2 linked regions of the Loktanella sp. M215 genome follow. The main gene of each other region encodes a partner of the protein of the gene in region 2 in a complex. Links are inferred from orthologs where the notes say so. Each region holds a gene or a part of one and is shown on either strand. Other genes may lie near its edges.

Region 1 (3,258 bases), 510 kb from region 2 along the record:
CAAAGGCCTCGCGCAGCAGGGCCGCGATCGCGGCATCGTCGGCGGCGGTCAGTTGCAGTTCAGCGATCACGTCGATCCGCATCATGCCGCCCCGCCTGCGACCACGACAGACCCGTCAGGGCCGTCGGTCACGGCCAGATACTGGGCGCGCACGCCAAGGGAATCGAACAACTGCACCTCCGTTCCGGTCATCCAGGCCTGCGCACCCAGCGCGCAGACCTCGTCATAAAGGGCCGCGCGTCGGGCGGTGTCCAGATGGGCGGCCACCTCGTCCAGCAACAGCACCGGTGGCTGCCCGGTCTCGGCCATCAACGCACGCGCATTGGCCAGGATCAGGCTGATCAGCAGCGCCTTCTGCTCTCCGGTGGAACAGTCGCGGGCATGCACCCCCTTGTCGGCAAAGACCGCGTCCAGATCGCTGCGATGCGGCCCCGTCAGCGTACGCCCGGCCGCCAGATCGCGCGGGCGACCGTTGGCAAGGGCCGCGCGCAAGGCGTCGACACCCTGCGCATCCGCGCTGCCTTCGACCAGCGTCAGGGCGGCGGTGGGAAAGGCGGTTTGCGCATCCTGCTGCGCCGCCATGAGGGCGGCGATGGCGGTGCGGCGGTTCGCCTGCACCGCGGCGCCCGCCTCGGCCATGCGCCCCTCCAAGGCCGCATACCAGTGGGCGTCGCGGACCATGTCCTTGAGCAGGCGATTGCGTTCGCGCATCGCCTTGTCATAGCGCAGCGTCGCCTCGGCGTGGGACGGCACGAAGCTCAGGGTCGCGCGGTCCAGAAACCGTCGCCGCCCTTCTGCCCCCTCGATCCACAGCCGGTCCATCGCCGGCACCAGCCACAGCACGCGCAGAATCGCCGCCAGCGCCGTCTGGGTCGTGGCCTTGCCGTCGACCTGCACGCTGCGCGACTGGCCCGCCTCGGCCCCGGTGACGATCTCGACCGTCTGCCGTCCGGCGGTGACGTCGGCAAAGATCTTCCAGCCCAGCGCCTCTGGCCGGCGCACGAGGTCCTCTGCCCCCGCCCGCCGCAGCCCGCGCCCCGGCGACAGCAGCGACACCGCTTCCAGCAGATTGGTCTTGCCCGCACCGTTGGGTCCGTGAATGGCGATAGGCCGCCCGTCGGCCACGACCTCGGCCCGCCGGTGCGACCGGAAATGCGACAGTTGCAACCGCGCGACCTTCAGACCGGTCATCGCGAGTCCGCCCTTCTTCTGGTCAAAAATACTTCCGCCGGAGGCTCGGTTTTGTCAAAAACCGAAATCCTAGACCCGCATCGGCATGACGACATAGACGGCGGACATGTCGTTGCCTTCGCGCATCAGGGTCGGGTCGGCAGAGCCGTTGAACATGAAGACCGCATTCTCGCGGTCCACCTGGCTTGCGATTTCCAGCAGGTATTTCGCGTTGAAGCCGATTTCCAGCCGCTCGTCGGAATAGGCCACGGCCAGTTCTTCCTCGGCGGCGCCTGAATCGGGGGCGTTCACGGAAAGGATCAGGCGATCCTCGTCCAGTTGCAGCTTGACCGCGCGGCTGCGTTCGCTGCTGACGGTGGCGACCCGGTCCACGGCGCGGGCGAATTCGGCGGCGTCGACTTCCATGCGGCGGGTGTTCCCCTGCGGGATGACGCGCGTGTAGTCGGGGAACGTCCCGTCAATGACCTTGGACGTCAGGGTGATGTCCGGCGTGGCAAAGCGCACCTTGGTTTCCGACACGCTGACGGCGACCTGCAATTCGTCGTCGTCCAGCAGCTTGCGCAATTCGCCCACGGTCTTGCGCGGCACGATCACGCCGGCCATGCCGGCCGCGCCTTCAGGCAGGGGCGCATCGATGCGGGCCAGACGGTGACCGTCGGTCGCGACGCAGCGCAGCACCTGTCCGCCGTCGCCATCGGCCACGTGCATGTAGACGCCGTTCAGGTAATACCGCGTCTCTTCGGTCGAGATCGCGAATTTCGCCTTGTCGAACAGGCGGCGCAGCACCGGGGCGGGCGCGCTGAAATTGGTGGTGTAGTCAGAGGTCGCCATGACCGGGAAATCCTCGCGCGGCAAGGTCGCGAGAGAGAAGTTCGACCGGCCCGCCTGAATCGTCAGCCGCCCGGTGGCGCCGTCTTCGGTCAGGGTGACGAGGGATCCGTCGGGCAGCTTGCGCACGATCTCGTTCAGCGTGACGGCGGCGACGGTGGTGGCGCCGGCGCGGTCCACCTTGGCGGGGGCGCGGTCCACGACTTCGATATCCAGATCGGTCGCGCGGAACTGGACCGTGTCGCCCTCGGCCTCGATCAACACGTTGGCCAGGATCGGGATCGTGTTGCGGCGTTCCACGACCGATTGCGCCTGCGCCACGGCCTTCAAAAGGCTGGCCCGTTCGATGCTGAATTTCATAGGTCTCGCTCCGCCGTTGATCCCGAGGTCCGGGACCGCGACGCTACCGCTTTTTGCGCCATGCTCAAGATGTTTCGGGCGTTTTTGCGCCGACTGTGGCGCGCTTACTGTTCCAGCGCGCGCCGCAGGATGTCCAGATCGTCGGCGATCTGGCTGTCGGTCTGGCGCAACTCCTCGATCCGCTTGACGCCGTGCATGACCGTGGTGTGGTCACGCTTGCCGAAACGGCGGCCGATGTCAGGCAGCGACCGGCTGGTCAGGGTCTTGGACAGGAACATCGCGACCTGACGGGGCCGGGCAAAGCTGCGGACCCGCTTGGGGCCGACCATGTCGGACAGGCGGATGTTGTAATACTCGCTGACCTTGCGCTGGATTTCCTCGACGCTGACCTTGCGGTCATTGGCCCGCAGGATGTCCGACAGGCAGTCCTGCGCCTGTTCCAGGTCGATGTCGCGCCCGACCAGACTGGCGTGGGCAAAGAGGCGGACCAGCGCGCCTTCCAGCACGCGGACGTTGCTGGTGATCTTGTGCGCGAGGTATTCCAGCACGCCCGGCGCGATCTTGAGCCCCGGATAGATTTCCTGCTGACGCTCGACCTTGGACTGCAAGACGCCAAGGCGCAGTTCAAAATCGGTGGGGTGGAGGTCCACGACCAGACCGCACTGCAGACGGGACCGCATGCGGTCTTCCATCTCCTTGATCTCGCCCGGTGCGCGGTCGCCGGAAATGATGACCTGTTTGCGGGCATCGACGAGCGCGTTGAAGGTGTGAAAGAATTCCTCTTGCGTGGAATCCTTGCCGCCCATGAACTGCACGTCGTCGACCATCAGGATGTCGACGGACCGCAGGGCGTGCTTGAATTCCATCATCTTGCGTTCG
Region 2 (3,244 bases):
GGGGGATGCGCAACTCCTCCGGCCCCACGGCGTCCAGGGCGGACAGGGTGCCACCCAGTACGTGGTAGCGGCCCTTGAACTGCTGACTGCGTTCCATCGCCCAAAGGTCGGCGACGTCCTCGACCACGCAGATTTCACCGTTGGCGCGGCGGTCGTCGGTGCAGATGGCGCAGATGTCGCCGGTGGCGATATTGCCGCAGTTCAGACACTCCCGCACGGTGGCACCGACACGGGTCATGGCGTCGGCCAGCGGGATCAGCAACTGGCCACGTTTCTTGATCAGGTGCAGGACCGCGCGCCGTGCCGACCGGGGGCCAAGCCCCGGCAATTTCGCCATCAGGACGATCAGGTCGTTCAGCGCCTCCGTGTCATCGGTCATGGGATGTGACCGACGCCGGACCCTCCGGGGGGAGTATTTCAGAAAAAGCGAGGCGGGGTGTCACGATCAGAACGGCATCTTCATGCCCGGCGGCAGGCCGAGGCTTTCGGCGATCTTGCCCATTTCCTCTTGTGCGCGGTCCGAGGCGCGCGATTGGGCGTCCTTGATGGCGGCCAGAATCAGGTCCTCGACCACTTCCTTGTCGGACCCGTTGAAGATGCTGGGGTCGATGTCGAGACCGGTCAACTCGCCCTTGGCGGTGGCCGTGGCCTTGACCAGACCGGCGCCGGCCTCACCGGTGACGGTGATTGTGTCGAGGTTGTCCTGCATCTCGGCCATCTTGGCCTGCATGTCCTGTGCGGATTTCATCATCTTGGCCATGTCGCCAAGACCGCCCAAACCTTTGAACATCGTGCTGTCTCCGTTGCTGTGCTTTGTCTTCAGATACGTATGGGGCGGGTGCGGAACAAGGGTGTCAGCCGTCCTCGAACGGGTCCCATTCATCCTCGACCTCGGCCAGCGCGTCGCTCGCGGCCTCTTGCGCCCGGTCGGCCTCGGTGCGGATGTCGGTGATGCGGGCCTTGGGAAACTGCGCCAGCACGGCCTGCACCAGCGGGTGCGCCGTGGCGCGCTGTTGCAGGGCAGAGGCGGCGGCATCGCGGACCTCTGCGATGGTGGGCCCGCCTGCGTCGTTGCTGACGATCACAGCCCAGCGGTTGCCGGTCCAGGCCTGCAGCCGCGCGCCCAGACGTTGCGTCAGGTCGGGGGCCGCGTTGTCGGTGGGGTGGACCTCGATCTGGCCGGGTCTGTAGCTGACGAGGCGCAGGTAGCCTTCGACCTCGGTCAGCAGCTTGATGTCCCGGTGGGCGCGGATCAGGTTCACCACGTCCTCGAACCGGGCGTAGTGATGCAGCGCCTCGGTCGCCAGTTGCGGGGCGGCAGAGGCGGAGGGGCCAGAGGGGCCGCTGTGGGTGGGGGCAGGCGTGCGCGACATCGCCTGCGTCGTACCGGTCGCGGGCGCCATGCGGGCGCCGCCACCGCCGCTCGAGGGCGGTGGCGGTGTTGCGTCCTTGAGCTTGCGCACCAGATCTTCTGGCGTGGGCAGGTCGGCCACATGGGTCAGGCGGATCACGGCCATTTCGGCGGCCATCATGGCGTTGGGAGAGGCCGCGACCTCCTCCAGCGCCTTGAGCAGCATCTGCCACATCCGGGTCAGCACGCGCATCGGCAGGGCCTGCGCCATCGACAGGCCGCGGGTCCGTTCGTCAGGGCCGATGGTGGGGTCATCGGCGGCATCAGGCGTGATCTTGATAACGCTGACCCAATGCGTGACCTCGGCCAGATCGCGCAGCACGGCCATCGGATCGGCGCCGTCGGCGTATTGGGTCGACAATTCGTTCAGCGCCTCGGCCGCCTCGCCGCGCAGGATCATGTCGAAAAGGTCCAGCACGCGGCCGCGATCCGCGAGGCCCAGCATCGACCGCACCTGATCGGCGGTGGTTTCCCCGGCGCCATGGCTGATCGCCTGATCCAGCAGCGAGGTTGCGTCGCGGGCGGAGCCTTCGGCGGCGCGGGTGATGAGGGCCAGCGCATCGGCACTGATCTGGGCGTCCTCGGCCTTGGCGATGCGGTTCAGCAGGCCGATCATTACCTCGGGTTCGATACGGCGCAGGTCGAAGCGCTGGCAGCGGGACAGGACGGTGACCGGGACCTGCCGGATTTCCGTGGTGGCAAAAATGAACTTCACGTGGGCTGGTGGTTCTTCCAGCGTTTTCAGCAGCGCGTTGAACGCGCTTTTCGACAGCATGTGGACTTCGTCGATGATGAAGATCTTGTAGCGTGCCGAAACCGCGCGGTAGCTGACCGTCTCGATGATGGCGTCGCGGATGTTCTGCACACCGGTGTTCGAGGCCGCGTCCATCTCCATCACGTCGACGTGGCGGCCTTCCATGATGGCCACGCAATGCTCGCAGACGCCGCAGGGGTCGGTCGTGGGGCCACCCTGGCCGTCGGGGCCGATGCAGTTCATGCCCTTGGCGATGATCCGGGCGGTCGTGGTCTTACCCGTCCCCCGGATGCCCGTCATGATGAAGGCCTGCGCGATGCGGTCAGCGGCAAAGGCATTCTTCAGCGTGCGCACCATCGCATCCTGACCGACGAGGTCGGCGAAGGTTTCCGGACGGTATTTCCGCGCGAGGACCTGATAGGCGGGTTTGTCTGACATGGGGTGCTGCGTTCCGATCCGGTGGGTTGCGGCAATCTAGGCGCGCGCGGCGGTCAGAGCAACCAGAGGACAGCGCCCATCATTACTGTGGCCTCCGACAGGATGGTGGCGACGGCCTTGCGGAAGCGCCGGGGGCAATCGACCCGATGACGGCCTGCAAACCGTGGTTGGATCACGATGCAGGCGATTCACTTCGGATGATCCATGCGGCGCAGGTCTGTCGTTGGCCAAATCATGCGATCTTGGCCTCCGTCGGTGCGGCCTTGCGCCGGATCGCCCGAGGTTTGCGCCTGTGCCATGGACGAAGCCCCTCTTGCTTCATCCCGTGCCAAGGATCGGCCCGTCACATCCCCGCACGGCGCTGGTCCATGGGCGGCGCAAAAGCCGCGAGGGTCTGCACGGCCAGTTGCAGGTCCGCAATCATGGCGGCCTCGGCCTCTGGCCTTGCGGCGGGGGGCATCCGCAGCAGGGCGCTGGGGTGCAGGGTGATCAGGACGGGGCCGTGCGGGGTGTCCTCGATCGTGCCACGCCGCTTCATCACGGCCTTCGCGTCGCCGGTCAATGCGCCCATCGCCGTCGCCCCCAGCGCAAGCGTCAACCGGGGGCGCAGCAGGGTGCGTTCGGTATCGAGCCAGAACTTG

Evidence for each region.
Region 1: the proteins of GLR48_RS08485 (region 2) and dnaN are in contact, whole or in part, in a cryo-EM structure (PDB 8GIZ), measured with the Escherichia coli proteins. The link is inferred for Loktanella sp. M215 from one-to-one orthologs.

Annotation. Positions count from the first base shown.
Region 1 is NZ_WMEA01000001.1:1,223,304-1,226,561, reverse strand. The notes cover bases 321-3,258. They hold dnaN (DNA polymerase III subunit beta), read right to left. Parts: upstream 2,380-3,258; coding sequence 1,261-2,379; downstream 321-1,260. Other genes in these bases: dnaA (chromosomal replication initiator protein DnaA), read right to left, coding at 2,484-3,258; recF (DNA replication/repair protein RecF), read right to left, coding at 321-1,191. Also shown: GLR48_RS05970 (GNAT family N-acetyltransferase), read right to left, coding at 1-85; more of recF, read right to left, coding at 82-320. UniProt on the Escherichia coli protein: Confers DNA tethering and processivity to DNA polymerases and other proteins. Acts as a clamp, forming a ring around DNA (a reaction catalyzed by the clamp-loading complex) which diffuses in an ATP-independent manner freely and bidirectionally along dsDNA.
Region 2 is NZ_WMEA01000001.1:1,737,979-1,741,222, forward strand. The notes cover bases 230-3,153. They hold GLR48_RS08485 (DNA polymerase III subunit gamma/tau), read right to left. Parts: upstream 2,604-3,153; coding sequence 855-2,603; downstream 230-854. Other genes in these bases: recR (recombination mediator RecR), read right to left, coding at 230-379; GLR48_RS08480 (YbaB/EbfC family nucleoid-associated protein), read right to left, coding at 446-790; GLR48_RS08490 (UdgX family uracil-DNA binding protein), read right to left, coding at 2,947-3,153. Outside these bases: more of recR, read right to left, coding at 1-229; more of GLR48_RS08490, read right to left, coding at 3,154-3,244. UniProt on the Escherichia coli protein: Part of the beta sliding clamp loading complex, which hydrolyzes ATP to load the beta clamp onto primed DNA to form the DNA replication pre-initiation complex.